DNA from 3 places in the Macrococcus epidermidis genome. Region 3 is predicted to be linked to each of the others. Evidence: riboswitches for the same ligand, from Rfam matches in the RefSeq annotation. Region 3 holds a riboswitch; each other region holds the start of a gene.
What was found. A riboswitch is a leader RNA that binds a small molecule or an ion and turns the genes downstream of it on or off. The one in region 3 is predicted to bind thiamine pyrophosphate.
Positions count from the first base shown of each region.

Region 1: linked by a shared signal. The riboswitch ahead of tenA (thiaminase II) and the one ahead of KFV12_RS01275 (thiamine phosphate synthase) in region 3 are both predicted to bind thiamine pyrophosphate.
Region 2: linked by a shared signal. The riboswitch ahead of tenA (thiaminase II) and the one ahead of KFV12_RS01275 (thiamine phosphate synthase) in region 3 are both predicted to bind thiamine pyrophosphate.

Region 1 is NZ_CP073819.1:2,168,425-2,175,337, forward strand. It holds gene thiM (hydroxyethylthiazole kinase) at 1-469, opposite strand, end outside; gene thiD (bifunctional hydroxymethylpyrimidine kinase/phosphomethylpyrimidine kinase) at 469-1,266, opposite strand; gene tenA (thiaminase II) at 1,259-1,936, opposite strand; TPP riboswitch at 2,019-2,114, opposite strand; gene KFV12_RS11610 (transglycosylase family protein) at 2,201-2,761, opposite strand; gene KFV12_RS11615 (LysM peptidoglycan-binding domain-containing protein) at 3,082-3,921, opposite strand; gene KFV12_RS11620 (single-stranded DNA-binding protein) at 4,153-4,893, opposite strand; gene KFV12_RS11625 (YwpF family protein) at 5,102-5,536, shown strand; gene fabZ (3-hydroxyacyl-ACP dehydratase FabZ) at 5,588-6,025, opposite strand; gene KFV12_RS11635 (DNA-directed RNA polymerase subunit beta) at 6,025-6,249, opposite strand; gene murA (UDP-N-acetylglucosamine 1-carboxyvinyltransferase) at 6,282-6,913, opposite strand, start outside.
Region 2 is NZ_CP073819.1:1,041,103-1,048,015, forward strand. It holds gene KFV12_RS05475 (glycogen/starch/alpha-glucan phosphorylase) at 1-82, shown strand, start outside; gene KFV12_RS05480 (hypothetical protein) at 292-591, shown strand; gene fabG (3-oxoacyl-ACP reductase FabG) at 698-1,453, shown strand; TPP riboswitch at 1,492-1,589, shown strand; gene tenA (thiaminase II) at 1,627-2,301, shown strand; gene KFV12_RS05495 (esterase/lipase family protein) at 2,323-3,534, opposite strand; gene KFV12_RS05500 (MerR family transcriptional regulator) at 3,680-4,414, shown strand; gene KFV12_RS05505 (S66 family peptidase) at 4,576-5,604, shown strand; gene KFV12_RS05510 (GNAT family N-acetyltransferase) at 5,709-6,131, shown strand; gene KFV12_RS05515 (GNAT family N-acetyltransferase) at 6,282-6,833, shown strand; gene KFV12_RS05520 (alpha/beta fold hydrolase) at 6,808-6,913, shown strand, end outside.
Region 3 is NZ_CP073819.1:236,547-243,459, forward strand. It holds gene KFV12_RS01250 (YhgE/Pip domain-containing protein) at 1-615, opposite strand, end outside; gene KFV12_RS01255 (HesA/MoeB/ThiF family protein) at 755-1,744, opposite strand; gene KFV12_RS01260 (thiazole synthase) at 1,741-2,508, opposite strand; gene thiS (sulfur carrier protein ThiS) at 2,510-2,707, opposite strand; gene KFV12_RS01270 (NAD(P)/FAD-dependent oxidoreductase) at 2,691-3,746, opposite strand; gene KFV12_RS01275 (thiamine phosphate synthase) at 3,776-4,348, opposite strand; TPP riboswitch at 4,432-4,535, opposite strand; gene KFV12_RS01280 (hypothetical protein) at 4,630-5,076, shown strand; gene KFV12_RS01285 (hypothetical protein) at 5,147-5,572, opposite strand; gene KFV12_RS01290 (TerC family protein) at 5,677-6,459, opposite strand; gene KFV12_RS01295 (DedA family protein) at 6,805-6,913, opposite strand, start outside.

The DNA.
Region 1 (6,913 bases), 550 kb from region 3:
CGACAATCGCACAATTAAATTTATTATATGCAGCACGTGCCACATCTTCAGTTGACAGACTTGTATCTGCATCTGTCCCTTTCATATTCGCCTCCCCTGTCAAAGCTTGTAATTCAGAAGCATTCCCACGAATTACTGTAATATCATATGTTTCTAACAATTTTAAACAGAAATCTTTACGAAATTTAGATGCGCCACATGCAACTGGGTCCAATACGATAGGTACATCATGGTGATTGGCATATTTTGCAGCAGCCAGCATATTTTCAATATCATCTTCTTCAATTGAACCAATATTGATGAGCAATGCACCAGCATGTGTCAGAAATTCATCCATCTCTAACTTTTCTGTCGCCATCGCAGGGCTGGCACCTAATGCCAGTAGGCCGTTCGCTGTAAAATTTTTAACTACATCATTTGTAATACAAATAATGAGTGGATTATCTTTTCTTATCTGTTCTAATATCATTATTCCATCTCCTGAAATTTAAAGTGATTAACTGGGCCTTGACCATGACCTAATTCTGGTGTGAATCGGATTGCTGCATCCATATAACGTTTTGCAAGTTGTACAGCTTCTACAATAGATTTTCCTTTCGCAAGTTCAGATGTAATTACTGCTGAATATGTGCATCCAGTGCCATGTGTGTGTTTTGTATCATAACGTTCACCTTTCAAAACAACAAAATCATCTCGAGTAAATAAATAATCTGTAGCATCTCCTTTAAGATGACCTCCTTTAATCAGCACACTGTCAGAACCAATTTCATTGATAAATATTTTACCGGCACGTTTAATATCATCGAGTGTTTCAACTTTCATCTGTACGATTTCCTCAAGCTCCGGAATATTTGGTGTCACAACCGTTGCTACATCTAAAAGTTTCGTACGCACCGCACTACGTCCATTTTCGTCAAGCAATGCATCACCACTTTTAGCTACCATGACAGGATCGATTACATAAGGGATATCATGTTTTACAATATAAGGACGCACGACATCCATGACTTCACTCGTTGCAAGCATTCCTGTCTTCACTGCATCCGGTACGATATCACTATACACACTCTCTAGTTGTGCTGCAATAACATCTACATCCTGATTAAATACTTGCTGAACGCCTAACGTATTTTGTGCAACAATGCTTGTTACGACACTCATACCATAGACGCCTCTTGATTGAAATACTTTTAAATCTACTGTTGTTCCAGCACCACCCGTTGGATCTGTTCCTGCAATTGATAAAGCTGTCTTCATATTATTCAACCACACTTTCCCAAGTTTCTTGTGTATAAGCCATATTAAAGAAACGTTTCTCATGTATACAGCTTTCTTTAAAGTTCTTTGTTAATACCGCGCGTTCCGCTTCACTTGCGTGTTCAGCAAATTCATCTACCCAGCCATCCAGATGTTCCATTAACGGCTTCATCTCTGTAGCATAGAAATCTACCCAGTCTTTAAATGGATTGCCGTTGAAATCATGACGTTCTTTCATCTTTAAAGCAACTTGCTGATAAACATATGGACACGGTGCCATCGCGCAAATTGTAAATGCTGCATCACTATAACGATATGCATTAAAATACATGTGTTTAATATAATGATCACTTGTTGGGTACCATTCTCCGTCTTTAATGATTGTTTTATAATCAACCTGTGCATAGTCTGCTAAAGTATAATGTGCAGTTACTTCTCCGTTCATTACAAAATCGATTTGTTCTAATAAAAATTTAATACCTTCTTTATCATCTAATTTCGGAATTAATAAGCTATAAATTTTCGCAAACTCGTTTAAGTAAAGATGGTCTGCTTTTAAATAATGAATCACTGCTTCTTTACTTAAATCACCACGCACCATTCCCTGTATAAATGGGTCATTGTAAATTGACTCAATAATTGGCTCTACTTCTTCTTTTAATTGTTGTGTAAACATCATTTACCTCCTAAAAGTTTATAAAGAAAGCCCATCTCCAAATAGGAAATGGGCTAAATACCATTATTAAAAATATAAAATCAATAAAGGAATTTAACTACTTTCCTACGCTAGCATTATCTAGATCAGGTAAAGGGTTTGACAAAGTCATCTCAGCCAAAAGGCACCCCTAGTAGTAATATATGTATTTAATGTTAGTGTAACGTAATCAAATTATGAAAGCAAGAATTGAAAAAAAGACTAACGACATTGTCGTTAGTCCTAAAATTATAAGCGAAGTCCACATACTGGCCAAGGTTGTGCGCCACGCATGTTATATAAAATTTGAGCACGTTTCGTTTGTTCTGCAGCTGATGCCTGATGCGGATATCCTGATCCACCAACGCCACGCCATGTTTGTAAATCAAACTGATACATACCATAGAACCCGTTTCCAGTATTAATAGATGGATTACCACCAGATTCACATTGTGCTAACGCAGCCCAATTTAAACCTCTGTTAATATAAGTAGTGTTTGTTGTTTTTACAGTTTTTGAACTTGTATAAGCAGTTTTACTTACAGGTGCTTTATACGTAGATTTTTTGTATGATGTATTTTTGTAAACGACACTATTCTTATTATTAATCTTTAACACTTGGTTCGGATGGATTAAGTTAGATCTTAAGCCATTTGCTGATTTAATTGCTGCAATTGACGTACCATATTTATTTGCAACACTCCATAATGAATCGCCAGCTTTAACTTTGTATGAAGCTGCATCTGCTGTTGAAACTGCCATTGTCGTAGTGATTGCAATTGCTGCTGTAATACTTAAGATTTTTTTCATGTTTATTTTCCTCCGGGAAATGTTTATATTTTATTTTATTGATGAATTCTTTTGAATGAATATGCTTTGTTCTTGTAATTAACTATATCAGAAATAAATATTTCATAGGTTACAGCCAAATAAAAGATACGCTCTTTTATTACGCTTGCGTTACAATAAAAAATAAGAAATAAAGCAATTACCATATAGTGTTAAATATTTAAGGAAAATATCAGAAACCTCGCTATATTATTAATTATGAAGATTGTCACACTTTTGAAACAATACACTAAGATTTATCAAAAAAAAGCAGAACGTAAAGTTCTGCTTAAAATTTATTATTAGTATGCTGTTGACCAATGTTGCGCGCCGTGTTGTGTATATAAAATACGTGCACGTTTCCATTGTTCTGCTTCTGAAGCTTGTGCTGGGTTACCAGTTCCGCCTACAGCTGCCCATGTTTGTGGAGAGAATTGGAATAATCCGTAGTAACCTGCTGCGTTAACTGCTCTTGGATTTCCACCTGATTCACGTTGCATGATTAAACGTAAATGTGCGTCTACTGATGAATTACCAGCTGGTGCTGACGTTTGTTGTACTGCAGCGCGTTTAGTTTGTTGTACCGGTGCTTGTTGTACTGGCGCTTTTTGAACTGGTGCTGGTTGTACACGAACTGCTTTTTGAGTTTGTTGTACTGGTTGAGCTTGTGGTTGTGCAGTTGCTGCAGTATTTTGCGTTGTAACCGGTGCTGAAACTGGTGCTGCTACTTTTTTAGCAACAGGTGCTGCTTTTACTGGAGCTGCATTCACATGTTTACGATGTGATTTTTTCTCAACAATTAATAATTGACCTTCTTTTAATTCTTTAGAAGATTCAATTTTATTCCATTTTTTTAATTCAGTAATTCTTACGTCGAATTTACGTGCGATTTTACCTAAAGTATCTCCAGCTTTAACTTCGTATTTACCTTTAACTAATACTTCTAACTTTTGGTCAGGAACGATTACGTCTGATTCTAATTTATTGATCTTTTTAATCTTTTCGATTGTAGTGTCATATTTATCTGCAATCGTCCATAAAGATTCACCTTGAGCGACTTTATGTTCTTTTGCGTCTGCTTGTGTTGTAGCTACGCCTGTAGTAAGTATTGCCATTGTAGTAATTGCTGCTAATTTTTTCATTATATATAATTCCTCCGAATAGTCTCTTTTATCAATAACACTACTTTATCACGATTTTACATTTCTTTGGTTACAGCATTATTATAAGTAACTTCCTTAAATTACAAATATATTACAGCCTTATCTCAATTCGATACAAAAAACCGTCTATCGCTCCGGCACGAGCGATAGACGGTTTAATTTGGGAGGTGTATTAGGATGTGAGGTGTGTGAGTAATGAAGCAATCTAACTTAAAATGGTAGTTGTTGATCTGTTATTTCTTCCTCTGTCATTTCAGAAGAACTATCATTATCTTCGTCTTCAATCACGCTATCATTATGATTAACTGACGATGCAACTTTATCATTTTCATTTTGCGTTGTTTCATTGTGATTAAGAGATGACTCGCCACTGAACTTCTGCACAATTTCTTCTGCTTGTTCTTGAATCTCAGCAGACATCTTTTCGTCTTTATTCAGTTCAGTAGACCATCGCTGATTATATGTTGTTACTGAATCACGTTCTTGTTGAGCTGTCGTTACATTAGAAACTGTTTCCTTTTTGTAATCTGATGTTTCTTTTTTAGCTGCACGATATCCATTAATAACAATTAACTTTTCATCGTATGACAGTTCATCCCATGTTTCATCAGGCGTCTTTTCTTTATTATTACCGCCGAATGAAGGGAGAAACTTAATACTTTCTATTACGATTTCAGTTGAATACCTTGTCTGACCATCTCTTTCATAGCGATTATTATGAATTTGTCCTGTCACACAAATGAGCGAACCTTTCTTACAAAATGAATGTATATTTGTAGCTGTACGATTAAATGCTTTACATCTCAGAAAATCAACAGTACTTTCTTTCGCACCTTTCTTCTTTCCGCGATCAACAGCCAGAAAGAATGATGCAATTTGCAGTTTGTCTGAAAAGTCCTTTAAATCTATATCACTGGAAATCCTACCTGCTAATATTACTTTATTTATCAATGTGTCACCTCCTTTCTTAATAGCACTATATAATGAAAATAAATTGTTGCAAAAATGCAGCAATTCAATTTTAGATATGAAGTACATTCAAAAATTGAATAATGCTTCATTTTCTATCAAAAACGAAAAGATTTTCGATATAAAAAGAAAAATTTTATAATTTGAAAATTATATGTGATAATTTATAATAGATAATGGAGGGATATACATGAAAACGTTTAAAGCAGTAAGATTTCAAATCGTCGAAAACGAATCAGTAACAGAATATGCGCTGCATGACGGTGTCATTATTAATAAAGAAAACAGCGGTACAGGCTGGCTGCTTGAAATCGTTATCGATGATATTCATCTTGAAAAAATGCAGCACTATTTAGATAATGAGACGATGCTCGATACACGTGTTGTTATTACACGTGCATCAAATGATCCTGCCTTATTTGAATCAACTGTAAAACAGATTATTCCTTTAAAAGATAAAATCTCTGTAATCATCGAATGCCACATTTATACGTTACGACAAGTTTATGCAGAGAAGTTACTTGAACAGCTTGTAGTGGACGGACTAAGTGGTCAGGAGCTACTTATCGCATTCAACCGTATGATGAAATCAAAACCAAAATTAAAAGATGAAATAGAAGAATAAAAAAAAAGAAGATAATCCAGAAGCCTATGCTTTCCGAATTATCTTCTTTTATTATCTCTCTAAAATTGCAAAACTGATTTCACAGCTACAAGCAATCTCACCATTCACTGTAGCCTTTGCTACACCTTTACCTAATGGGCCTTTTACTCTTGTCATTTCTACTTCTAACTGTAACGTATCACCAGGTGTAACCTGCTTTTTAAATCTACATTTATCAATACCGGTAAACATTGCAAGCTTCCCTTGATTCTCTTCTAACTTTAGCATTGCAACAGCACCAACTTGCGCTAGTGCTTCTACAATTAATACGCCGGGCATTACTGCATATTCCGGGAAATGCCCTTGAAAGAATGGTTCGTTCCCACTTATCTGTTTAATACCAGTACATTTTTTTCCATCTTCTAATTCAATGATTCTATCAATCAGTAAAAATGGATAGCGATGCGGAATAATCTTTTTAATTTCGTCAAAAGTTAGTAATGTTTCCATCAACTTTCACTCCCAGTTAGTTTTAATAAATGTGTCCATGTCGATGGTTTAAATACATCCATCGGAGAATGTAAGATACCATACCCAATCATCATTCCGATAACAAATAAAATTATCATCAATAAGATTACGATACTTACTGTTAACAGAATGGGTATACGTCTATGTATTACTTCTGTGCCATTAATAACACTCACTTTTTGATTTAAGATCGGTCTTTTCAAATCAATCACCCCTCAGGTTTGATTGTACATCATTAAGATTTTACAGTAACTTTTTTATCGCCTGTACGTTCAATTTCCGCACCTAAACTTCTTAATTTAAGATGGAAATCTACGTAACCTCTATCTAGATGATAAAGTTCAGTGACTTTAGTGTAACCTTCAGCTACAAGTCCTGCCAGTATTAAAGCTGCCGCTGAACGTAAGTCTGTTGCTTTTACTTCAGCACCTTGTAACTTACTTTCTGAAACGCGAGCAATACGTTTATCTACTGTAATCTTTGCATTCATCTTAGCAAACTCTGCAACATGCATAAAGCGATTTTCAAACACTGTTTCATGCATCGTACTTTCTTTTGGTAAGACAAGCATAAGCGCCATCATCTGAGCCTGCATATCTGTAGGAAAGCCAGGGTGTGGTAAAGTCTTCACATGAACTTCTTTTAAAGGTTGTTCAGCGCGCAGTCGAATACCAGCTTCATCAATTTCAATGATACAACCTGTTTCTTCTAATTTCGCAATAAGTGCCTGCATATGTTCATAAATTGCTCCTTCAACATACACATCACCTTGCGTTAAAGCTGCAGCCACTAAAAATGTTCCGGCAACAATTCTATCCGGTACAATTTCATGTTCCGCACCTTTAAGCGCTTCGACACCATTGATTA
Region 2 (6,913 bases), 800 kb from region 3:
GATGAATATTCTGAAATCAGGGCAATTCTCAAGTGATAGAACAATCCAGCAATATGCAACTGATATCTGGAAATTAGTATAAGATTGGTGAAGCCAAACCTAGTGATAGGATTGGCTTTTTTATTTGCTGGCAGAGATTTAGCGGAATCGAGGGTATGAAGAGTGCGATACCGCTAGAGGTAGTGAGTAATAGCGGAATCACTAACTAAAATACACAATATCGCTATTACTTTCGCTATAAATCCATTCTCTGATAATATATAATATAAATAAATGGAAGGAGTGGATAAAATGACTAAACATATCATGAGTGTCAATACATCGATGTCTTTATATCGATCAACTTTAGTACCAGGTAAATTAAATTTATATGATGACGTCATAACTTTTGAAGCACAGGGTCCCTTGTCAGGAACTGAAGTAAAGGATACTTTTTTATTAGATGAAATTAAGAGTATCAAAAGCGGTATCTCAACAGTCCCATTCCGTATCGTGATAATGGAAAAAAACGGTGAATCGTGGCTGTTTGATCAAGTGAATCGAAAGGAAGCAAAAGCATTTGTAGAAGCATATAAAGCAACCGTTGGATAATTATCTGATGGTTTTATCTTGTGTTTAACATTCTTAAAGCATCTCTCCTTTCTTACATGTATTATTTTATGATACATGTTATATTTAAGGAAAAGGAGGAGATCAAATGTTTAGTTTATCTAATCAAATTGCATTAGTTACTGGTGGAGCAAATGGTATTGGTCGTGGTATTGTAGAAGCTTTATATCAGGCTGGGGCATTCGTAATTATCGCTGACATTGATGAGGAGAATGGTCAGAAAGCATCAGAGGATGTGCAAGGTCAATTTATTAAATTAGATGTAACTGATCAGCATCGTTGTAAAGCAATTATCAAAGAAATAATTGATGAGCATGGAAAGTTGGATATATTATGTTCAAATACAGGGATTTTTCCACAGGTAATGATTGAAGACATGACTGAGGAAGATTGGGACAAGACACTTAATATTAACTTAAAAGGGATGTTTAATATAACGCAACAAGCATTATTAGCGATGAAAGAAAAGGGTTATGGTCGTGTCATTCTTACATCTTCTGTGACTGGTCCTATTACGGGTTACCCAGGATGGGCACATTATGGTGCATCAAAGGCGGGTCAGTTAGGCTTTATGAGAAGTGCTGCATTAGAATATGCAAAGTATGGTATTACTATCAATGCAATTCAACCCGGTAATATATTAACAGCAGGCTTAAAAGCACAAGGTGAAGATTACTTAGAAGGTACAAAAGCGATTGTACCGACACATGAGTTAGGTGAACCGATAGATATCGGATATGCTGCAGTGTTCTTTGCTTCAAAGGAAACTAAATATATTACGGGTCAAAGTATTGTAGTAGACGGAGGACAAATACTTCCAGAGGAGCCAAGCGGCATTTTGTAATTTGTTAAAACATTGTTATACTTATAGTAAATACTATACTTATACACTAGGGGTGCACAATTTGTGCTGAGAGGAAAATTCCGACCCTTTGAACCTGATGGTTAACACCAGCGTAGGGAAGTGGGATGATACCTATACCTTACGTGTATAGGTATTTTTTTAGGAGGATTAATATGTTTACAGAACGAATTTGGAAAAGAGTAGAACCAATTTGGAGTTCTTATTTAGAGCATCCTTTTGTGAAAGGTTTAGGAGATGGGACACTTTCAAATGAAAAGTTCCAGCATTGGTTGAAACAAGATTATGTCTATTTAATTGAATATGCAAAATTAATGGCAATTGGAAGTGCGAAATCAAGAGATTTATCTACAATGAGTACATTTGCTAATTTATTGCATGGTACATTATTCATGGAGATGGATTTACATCGCAAGTTTGCAGCATCATTTGGCATATCTTCTGATGAACTTGAAGCGACTGACTCTGCTGCTACAAACACTGCTTATACGAGTTATATGCTAAATCATGCACAAAGAGGCGGTGCAGAACATGTAGTTGCATGTCTACTTGCATGTGCATGGAGTTATAATTTTATTGGAAAGTCTTTAGCGGAAAAAGGTGGATTATCACAATCAAACCCTTATCATGCGTGGGTAGAAACTTATTCTGGAGAAGAATTTACTGATTTAACAAACGATGCAATTAGATTGATGGATGAGTTAACTGAAGGTAAACCTGAAGCGGAATTAGCAGAGCTAGAAGAAATTATCGTAAAAACAAGCTATTATGAATATATGTTCTGGGACATGTGTGAAAATCTTGAGACATGGAATATCCCACAAGAATAAACCTAGGAATGACCTAGGTTTTTATTTTTCAAATAAAACGAGTTCTTTAACGAGTGTCCGATAGAAATCAATTAATTCTCCTGGCGTATGAAGTAAATTTGTCATATTGCCGCCAATCTGATCCATATGATCCCAGCCATACATTCTAGGAACAACATGCCACACACCACGATCTATCATCACCTTTTTGTTGTAAGATTTAGGTTCGGTGAATGGACCTTCAGCAGAAATTGCTGGGACAAGTCCATCATTTTCCCACCATTCTGGTGTTCCTGATATTGTACTGATCATACCCGTAAGATAGAAAGGGGCAAACATCCCAACATTTGCAATTTGATATTTCGTGAAGAAACTTTTATGTGTAGCAACAGTCGAATAACTTTTATATCGAATGTTGGGATTGATTGAAAGCTTGTTATTGATTTCCTCTGAGCCTTTTAATGTTAAGTCATAAAAGCCGTTATCAGCAGTCTGCCAAAGCTTATTCGCTCTAACACGTTTAATGTATGCAAAGTAACTTTCACCTTTTTGTTGACGTAACCCCCATTGACCAAAGCCCCAGTCTACTTTAAAGCTTGCTAAACCTTCGTTCTCAACGAGACGATAAAAGAATGATTTAATCAAATTCTTAATACCTAATCGATCTGCAATATATGTTCCATTATGAGGTGTGCCAATTGTCGTAATTGTATTGATCATATTATCTTGTCCACCTATAAATAGAGGAGCAACTTTTAAATGGTGGGCGTTTGCATAGGCTACTTCTTCAGGACGACCAAAACGTAACATATGCTCTAATATACGAATTGTCTGTCCGCCCATACTATGACCTATGAAATGCACTTTTTTACCTGGCTGCCAATCTGGAAAAATGCCCTCATATGTCTTACCGAAACGATGATGCCCAAATTTCTTACTATGAAAAGCACCATAGTCTACACGACCACCTTTTATATAATAATATAATTCAACAGCGCGGTCATAACTCGAGGTCATAGAACCTATGCTCGCTTCATAAATATTATAGCCTTCAATATTTAGTGTAGAAGTTATATTAACTTTTAAACCACCCCAATAAGGCATTAACCCATGCGGTGTATTGTCCCTTGCAAATCCTGCAAAACCATGGACTAAAATAATCGGCTCTTTGTTAATTTTTAAATCATTGTCTGCGACTTTCTCAGGTAGAATCGGTGCACGTTCTGTAAGTAGTGTTGTAAGACGTTTACGCATTATCAAAACTCCTTGAAGAAAATAAGATCTTACTAAATTGTTTAATATATTATATCACTTCAAAATATTTATATCAGAAACTAAATTTATATATTGACCATGACGTAACGTTATAGTTTAAAGTAACATTGTGAGGAGGTAGGATATGAATATTAAAAAAGTATCTGAATTAACAGGTGTAAGCATAAGAACTTTGCATTATTATGATGAAATCGCATTACTATGTCCAAATAAAAATGACAACGGGTATCGTGATTATAGTGATTTAGATTTAGACAGACTTCAGCACATAATGCTCTATCGCAAAATGAATTTATCACTAAATGAAATCAAAGCCCTTTTAAAGAACAATGCAAATATGATAGATGTCCTTACAGATCAACGAACAAGACTGGAAGCGCAACAACAACAGATTCATTCAATGATTACACTAATCGACCAAACAATAAAAAGAAAAAAAGAGGGTAAGAAGATGACACCAGAAGAAAAATTTAAAGGTATTAATTTTAACGATAACCAGTATGAACAAGAAGCGCGTGAGAAGTATGGTGATAAAGCGGTAGATTTATCACAAAAGAAAATTAACCAGCTTTCAGATGATAGTAAAGATCAACTTTCACAGGAATGGATAGATATATTCGTGACATTTAATCAATTAAAAGATAAACCTATTGAAGACCAAACAGTCTTGCAGCATACTGAAAAATTTTATCACTTTCTAAATGAAAATTTTGGAACTTATTCACGAGATGCCTTTTATGGATTAGGTGATATGTATATAATTGATGAACGATTTACTAATAACATCAATCAGTATGGCGAAGGACTTGCGGAATATATGAGTGAAGCAATGAAATATTATGCTACGATAAATTCTTAAAACAGCGCATTAGCTGTTTTTATTTTGAATAAATTTAACTATGCAAAATAATTATTATACGTTAAAAATAAAGTCCTTAGTAATAAATTTTTACAAAGACTTTTAAAAATTCAGAATTTAATATAAAATGTTATTAACAAATATGAAAAATAGGTGACATGATGATAAAACCAGTAAAAATAAAAAAAGGTGATACAATCGCCATTGTATCTTTATCTAGTGGCATGGCAGGCGATGAAGATTTCATATGGAGAACGAAGCAGGGCTTAGAAAGACTTGAATCTGTATTCGGGTTAAAATATAAAGTAATGCCGAATGCATTAAAAGGTTCGGAATATTTATATGCACATCCTGAAAAAAGAGCAGAAGATTTCAATCAGGCAGTATTAGATCCAGAAGTTAAAGCAATTATTTGTACAATAGGCGGTACCGAATCAGTGCGTATTATGCCTTATATAGATGTAGAAGCGTTTAAACAGAATCCAAAGATTTTTATGGGATACTCAGATACGACAGTACAACATCTATATTTCTACCAGCACGGAATAACAACTTATTATGGTCCTGCACTGTTAACTGACTTTGCTGAAAATGTAAAGATGGATGAATATACAATCAGTCAAATATTAAATTTACTTTTTACTGATAATCCAGTTGGACGTATTTATACTTCAGAAACTGTGCGTAAATTTGGATTGTTATGGGATGAGATTGCCAAAGATTTTGAACGAGAAAATTTACTAAATACAGGGTACGAAGTGATTAATGGCGTAGGTAAAGTTCAAGGACACTTAATAGGTGGCTGTGTTGAATCGTTAAATCATATACAAGGAACGAAATACTTTCCAGAATTATCAGCATTTAAAGATGCGATTCTGTTCCTTGAAACATCAGAAAGACACACACATCCTGAAGTGTTAGAGCAATATATCAGAACGTATGCAGTGATGGGAATCTTTAAAATAATAAATGGGATGATTATCGGTAGACCACAAGATGGGGTTTATTATGAAGAAATTAAAGCAGTCTTTCAAAAGATACTTAAAGAAAACGACAGAGAAGATTTACCGGTATTTTATAATGCAAGCTTTGGCCATAATGAACCGAAAGGGATATTACCTTATGGTGCTCAGGCTGAACTCGATACTTACAATAAGACGTTTACAATATTAGAAAATGCAGTAGAATAACCAGCGCTGGCTGGTTATTTTTTTAACTAATCTTATTGATTCATTCTTTTGAAAAATCTGATAATAATATATCATTAATATAATATGTTAAGTAGGTGATGATTATGAGTAGCATACAATATACATCTCAAATCAAACAAGATGAGTATCAACAATTAGTAGCGGTCTATCATAGTGTCGGATGGATGGGACATGATTTAAATAAAGTTGAACAAATATATAATAATAGCTCACATTATATGATTGCGAAAGACAATGAAACAGTAATTGGATTTGCGAGGGCATTATCTGATGGCGTATTTAATGCAGCAATTTATGATGTTGTTGTACATCCGAATTATCAAGGACTAGGTATTGCTCGAAATCTCGTGCAGCAATTATTAGATCAATTTGAATCATTATCGTGTATCCATTTGATATCAACAACAGGAAATGAAGCGTTCTATAATAAGTTGGGTTTTAAAAAACTAACAACAGCAATGGCAGTGTATCATAAACCACAATTGGAAGCAGAATATACAGAATAAAGTTAAATTGATAAAAATTTGGTGAGTAAACGAACATACGAGATAAAAAAATCAAAATTATTCGCTAGCTCGAGAGCAAACGAACAATCGTAAATAAAAAAACTAAAATAGTACGCTTGTTCAAAAAAATTAATAAACCCGGAGGTCAATATGTCTAATAAAGTATCTATCATTTTACCAAATAAAAAATTTATTGCTGATTTATATTATTGGTTATTTGAAGATGAAGTACAAGAATCTGCGAAATGGAATGGACCATATTATGCAAGACCTGCGACGGAGCTAACAAAAGAGGAATATGTGAACAAGCCACTGACTTTAGAATATGTCTATCAAGGTATTCCGAAATCAATGTATATCATCCACGAAGGACAATTTCTTGGGACTCTTCATGCAAATTGGGTGAGTGAAGAAACAAATTGGATGGAGATAGGAATCGTCATTTTCAATCCTGAATATTGGAGTGGAGGTTATGGTACTTCTGCATTCCAGCAATGGGTTGATTATATCTTTAATCATAGTGATTTACACCGTATCGGGATATCAACATGGTCTGGGAATGTTCGTATGATGAAATTAGCTGAAAAAGTAGGAATGATAGAAGAAGCCAGAATTCGTGATGCCAGAATAGTTGATGGACAGTATTATGATGCAATTAAAATGGGCATGCTGAGAAGTGAGTGGGAAGATAAAAAGAGGTGATAATATGTTACAAGGTGAACATATCATAAATATTAATCAATGTAATCATTGGGTAAAAATTATTGGAGATTATCAAAATC
Region 3 (6,913 bases):
AAGTGCACGTTCAGCATCGAATACTGCATTCTCAATTTTATGATAAAGTGGAATCTGTTCCTCTATTTTGATACCAGCACGATTACTTTCCTGTAATAGTGCTTTTGTGGCAGCGTCAACAAACTTCTCGTTTAATGATTCTGTAATGGCCGTAGCTCCTGCATTGGTCATTTTAGGTGCAATCGCATTAATTTTTTGATTCACTTTATAATCGATATGGGCACGTTTTGGTTTTTTATGAAATATACTTGTCATATCTTTAGAGAAGTCTTTTGGAATGTGAATAATCGCGTAATATTCACCCATACGCAATTTGTGATTGGCATCTTTCAAGTTATCTTTAAACTGCCAGTTAAATTTATCGTTTTGACGTAGAGATTTTACAAGTTGGTTACCAACATTTACTTCTTTTCCTTTTACTTCGGCACCGGTGTCATGATTGATGACTGCCACTTGGAGATACTTCGTATTGGAATATGGATCCCATGATGACTTCAAATTAAACCATGCATAAAATGATGGCAAGATTGATAATCCGATGAGTAAGATGATGAAACTGGGAGTGCGTTTAATATTTTTTAAATCATGTAAGAATAGTTGATATGCGTTTTTCATTTGAACCCTTCTTTATACTAATATAGTAATTTTATAAATTAACATAAGTTTCTTAGAAATATATTTAAAATGAGTATATATCAATATAACAAATAGGGTAAAAAGATACAACAAAAAAGACATATAAAAATATGTCTCTTTATGTTTGCACATGCTTGATTAAATCTTCTATAACTGCGGTAGCTTCTTCACTTGAATAGACATCAAATACAATAATGCGACCGTTACTGAGGAGATGTATCTTATGTTCCCGAAAAGAAAGTAATTTAAAATGTTCATTTTGATGAATAATATATTCGTTAATCGTGTTAAACAGATTAGAAGATACATGCGTTTGATATTTTCCGCGACACATCTTAGTAACAAAGGATAAAGATTGTTTAAGTGCTGGATAATCTTTATTCACACATGTAGGGCATGCAGGATTGTGTATGGCATCGATATTTCTACTTTTAAATATCATTTTTTCACAATCTATTGTAGTAAGTTTTCCTGAAAAATGACCATGACTGATATAGTGCATTACTTCTGAAACTTGAATACTTGCAACGAGGTGAGCAGTTTGTGGCATAATACCTGAAATAGCACAATCTTGTCCGGTAGTAGGTTCATTAGGCAGAATACATCTCAAGCATGGTTGATTTTCTATACCATAAACAGTGCCATATACATTTAGACACGCCCCATATATCCATGGCATATTATGTTTATGGCACGCATCATTAATGATATAACGCGTTGCAAAATTATCAGTACCGTCAATGACGAGAAGCGGTTTATATTTTTCAATAATGGATTCGATATTGTTTACTGTTACTTCTTCAGATAGTGTAGTCACTTTTACATTGCTATTTATACGGTTGATGTGTGACGCTAATGCATCGACTTTTAAAGTATAAGCAGTGCTATCAGTTTCATCAAAAAGACTTTGACGATGTAGATTACTAAGTGACACAACATCCATATCACAAATTACTAGATGTCCTGCACCGCTTCTGCCAAGCATTTCACTTACTGTACTTCCCAAAGCGCCGCCTCCAATTATAAGAAATGTGCTGCTGCTTAATTTATCTTGTGATTTTTGCCCGAAACCAGGTGATTTGATTTGTCGATCAAATCGTTCGCTCATAGAAACTCAAGGCCTTCCATAGGGCTTGATGCTTGGGCAGTATATTTCTTAGGGATGCGTCCCGCTTCAAATCCTAGTTGACCAGCCTGTACGGCATATTTCATTGCTTCAGCCATCTTAATCGGGTCTTTTGCATTTGAGACTGCTGTATTGAGTAACACTGCATCTGCACCGAGCTCCATCGCAAAACTAGCGTCTTTAGGTGAACCGATACCTGCATCAACGATAACAGGGACGTTAACCGCATCAATGATATATTTTAGATTTAATGGATCATTGATACCAAGACCAGTTCCAATCGGTGCACCAAGTGGCATAATAGCATGACAGCCTAATGCTTCTAATTTTTTTGCAAGGACGACATCACAAGGGATGTATGGGCATACGATATATCCTTTTTCTAAAAGCATTTCACATGCTTTATATGTTTCGATACTATCTGGTAGAAGCGTTGTATCATCACCGATAATTTCAACTTTAATCATGTCACACATACCTGCAATACGTGCAATTTCTGCAATCTTTACCGCTTCTTCAGCTGTTTTAGCACCTGCTGTGTTCGGAAAGGTGATGTATTTATCTAAATCTACAGACTCTAATGGATTAGGGAGTGATTTATCATATAAACTCATGCGTCGTACTGCAAAAGTTAAAGCATTCGTTTCACTGATTTCAACTGCTTGTTTTTGTGTTTCGCCATCTTTAAACTTACCTGTTCCTAATATTAAACGAGAAGATAATTCCAAGTGTCCTATTTTTAACATATTAGCCGCCTCCAACGAATTCTAGTAATTCTAATTTTTGTTCGGGTTTTAAAGTGATAGATTGCCATTTAGATTGTTCGATGGGAACATCATCCACTAGCGCTACAATCCTCTTTTTATCACTTGTAAAAGTTGCGAGTAAGTCAGATAAATTTGTCTTGTCTGTTTCAAAAGGCTCATCGTTAATGTATATTTTCATAAATTTCTCCTATCTTAAAATCGTTTTGAAATTGTTGATACAGTTCACCGTCTTGTTCAAAGATCATTTGACGAATAAATTCTCCGGTAATACGTGATAATAAGATACCATTACGGTAGTGTCCTGTTGCTACAAATAATCCTTCATCTAACTGATCGAGGACAGGTCGATGCAACGTGCTATCTGGTCTAAATCCACAATCAATGCTGACGAGGGTGCTTTCTCGTAATATCGGGATGAGTTTAAACGTTTCTTCAAGTAACCACTTTATACCTTCTGCACTCGGTTGTTGATTTGTATCAAGTGAAGTTGTCGCACCTATCAAATAATGATTGTCTGATTTAGGGACAATATAATGTCCGTTTGTTTGGAAAAGTGTCTCTTTTAAATGAAGATCAGGATGATGTAACGTCAGTACCTCTCCCTTCACACCTTGCATCGGAAAGTCTATATCAAGCATATTGAGTAATGGTTCGCTTTTACATCCTGCAGCAATAATGACTTTTTCTGAGATGATGGTTTTATCGCTTATTGATAAGTGATATTTATCATCTACGTAGTTAATGGACTTGACGTAATCTGAAATATGAGGAATATCTTGATTTGCATGCTGTATAACGGTTAAATATTTACCGGCATTGACTTGACCATCTGTAGGAATCCACATTGCCTGGTCAAACACATTACTGATTGAACCATTCGCGTAAGAAGATAACGATTTTGAAGCGATCCACTCAAATTGTTCATGTTTTGAATTTAGAAATAAGTATTGAGCTTTTAGTTTCTCTTCATCTCCAGGTGAAGCAATTTTAAGCAATCCATGTTGTTGTAAGTCAATAGTTAATCCAGTCAAGTTTTCCAGTCGCTGAATATGATCAGGCATCATTTGCTGACCAAGTATAGAGAGTCTGTATAAAGGACTATCTTCAGTAAATTCATTTTGTGCCCCGAGCATACCGCCAGCAGCGTGTGTTGCTCTATAACCATGTACATCATCTATGATTGCAATATTATCTGTATGGTCTTTGAGTGCGTACACAATATTTTCTCCGATAATTCCTCCGCCTATTACAACGATGTCGTACGTAGTAACCACTCCTTTTTTACAGAAATAAATTCCTGTTTATTAGTAAATAACCTGATACCTGCAAATCCTGAAAATTTAGTGTTTAACTGTCTTATTGTGTCGATGTTGATGCCGCCTAATGCGATAACAGGCATATCGACATGAGTGACTGCATCAATTTGAGCTGCGGCTCTAGGTGGTAAATCAGGTTTGGATGGTGTAGGGAAGACATGACCAAATAAAATAAATGATAAATTAAGCGATTCAGCGTGTTTGGCTGATGCCAAAGAATGAACGCTTTGACTGACTTTTATTTCCGGATAATCATTTCTAAAGGCATCTATTTCAGAATTACTTTCTTTAAAGTGAATTCTCGTTAAATGACATGCAAATAAAATATTTGGATTGTTATGCACGATAATTTTATCTTTAGGAATTCTTGTTATCAGCTGATTTATGAAATGAATGATCTCTTTTTCTGCTGCATCAAACCTTAAAATAACGCCATCTATTTCATCATGAACCTGGATGATTTGATTGAGAACGGTGATTGAAGGTTTTGACGATGTAATCATGATAAACACACGTTTCACCTCGAAAAAACACCCACTAACTAAAATAAGCTAGTGGGTGTTGGAATTAGTATAATTAAAAACACTAAAATTCAATCACGCTTCCCTACGTTGGTTCTAACCAAGTCAGGTTCAAAGAGTCGGAAATCATTTCCTCTCAGCCCGGTTGTGGGCACCCCTAGCAAATATTTAATTCTGTATTAAGCCTACCACTAGTTAGAGTGAATTTCAATCATCTCAAATTCATGATAAAATAAATTAACGATAAAATGGGGTGTAAAAGGATGAATGAAGAAGAGAAGTTATCTTTATTAATTGATGAACGTACAGAACTTATTCAAAATGAGACGGTGTATGACAAAGCAGAAATTGAACAAAATCATACGGATTCTGTAGAGGTGGTGCTTGAACCAGCGATACAACAAGAACGTATGTCTTCTGAAGAAATTTTAAGAGAAATAGCAGAAGAAGAAGAACTTGAAGAAGAATACGCGCAAGCAGTTGAAGAAGTGAAATTATTTAAATATATTGTCCATACGATCAAATTTCATGAAGGAGATACAATTACAATCCATCAACTGCGCAATATATGTGCACATAGTGAAGCTGAATTATTACCAGATGATTTAGATGAACAATTAAATGATTATATTGAAGCGGGATATATCAGAATTAATGATGACAAAATATATATCACATTCTTAGGTGAGCATGTAAATACTCTGTTATAAGTGTTTATTACATCAAAAAAGCAAGCAAGAGTGGAACAATTTAGTTCCACTCTTGCTTGTTAGTCAGAGATTAATCTTTCAGTAAAAATGCTTCTTCGTCTCGTGAATGAATTTCGTTAACGATAATTAAGCTTCTAAAATAATCGATAATTTGAGTGGAGAACCCTTCGTTCTCCATTTGTGTTTTAATCTTAGCCACGACTTGGCGCATAATATCATGATCGCGTGTGAGTTGTTGTACTTTATCATGTAGTTCAGGATTATTATTTTCCGCTTCTGTGTAGAAACCATCTGCTTCTTCCTCAGCATCCGCGTGACTTATGACGCGTGATTCAAAGAAATCAACGAGCGCAATTACTTCCTGGATTACTTCTTCATCAGTACCATTTTTATATGTTCTAATCAATTCATCCGTCATATTCACAGCAAGACTTAAACCTGTATCGTGAATTTGTTTATGTGCATGTAGTTGTCTTAGTGATGGTCCGACTGGCATACAATCATCTCCGTTCAGTATATTTATCACTATTGTATTATAGAAAATATAATAAAAAGACTAGGGAATTCCCTAGTCTTAATTATTCAGATACGTAGTGATCATTAATGTTGATGACTTTGTCCACGTTTACTTGTAACAAAACCAATCACTAAGATTGAAAGTAATACTCCCCAGAAGATCAGTTGCCATTGTAATGAGTGAGGGAAGTCGTGAGGTAATACATGAATCGATTCATGTGCTAATACAAGCACGACAAGTTTGATACCAATCCAGCCTACAATCGCAAATGCTGCAGCTTCAAGTCCAGGATATGTTTCCAGGATTTTAATGAAATATGTTGCGGCAAATCGCATTAACACAACGCCAAGCATACCTCCAATAAACATTACCGTAAACTGTCCAGCGTTAAGTCCCATGAAGTCAGGACCAACTTTAGGTAAAGTAACCGCGATTGCGATTGCAGCTAACATTGAATCAATCGCGAATGCGATATCTGCACCTTCAACTTTCAGAACAGTCATCCAGAAACCACTACCTTTAGGCATTGCTTCTTCTTCTGCAATATCAGGAACACTTTCATCATCGACATGGTTTTTCTTTTTGAAATAAGTATATAAACTCTTTATCGACATAAAGATTAGATATGCTGCACCAAGTGCTTGTATCTGCCAATACTTAGCTAAGAATGTAATAAAGAATAATGAGATAAATCTAAAGATAAATGCTCCCATTAAACCATAAAATAAAGCTTTCTTTCTTTGTTCTTCCGGTAAATGCTTTACCATTACCGCCATAACAATAGCATTATCTGCTGCGAGTAAACCTTCCAAAACGATTAAAACAATTACTACCCATGCATACGCCATTAAAATACTTGGATCCACTATAATTCCTCCTTAATTTTAATGAATATAAAAAGACCCATGCCAAATATATTGGCAAAGGTCTCACTGAACAGTAATTGTTCCATAACGCCGGAAGTTCCAAAACTTCGTAATGACGACGATACGCTTAGGGTCTCCCCTTGAGCTACTCCCCTTCGACATAAGTCTTAGGATATTCATTTGTTGATTTATTCAAATTATGAATAAATATCATTAAAAATATCTTAACACAGAAATGTGTATAAAGCTATAATTTTATTTTATATGAATAATAATAGATGATGAGGATGATATATTTAATGCTGTTATAAACATTAAATGTTTAAAAATGAAGCATATAAATATTTAGTTTTTCTTTCTGCGATAGAGCCAGATAATGCCTCCGATAATGATAACCGCCATTAAAATATAAAACACATTAGAATAAAGATCGAAATAGTGGAGTACAACTTCC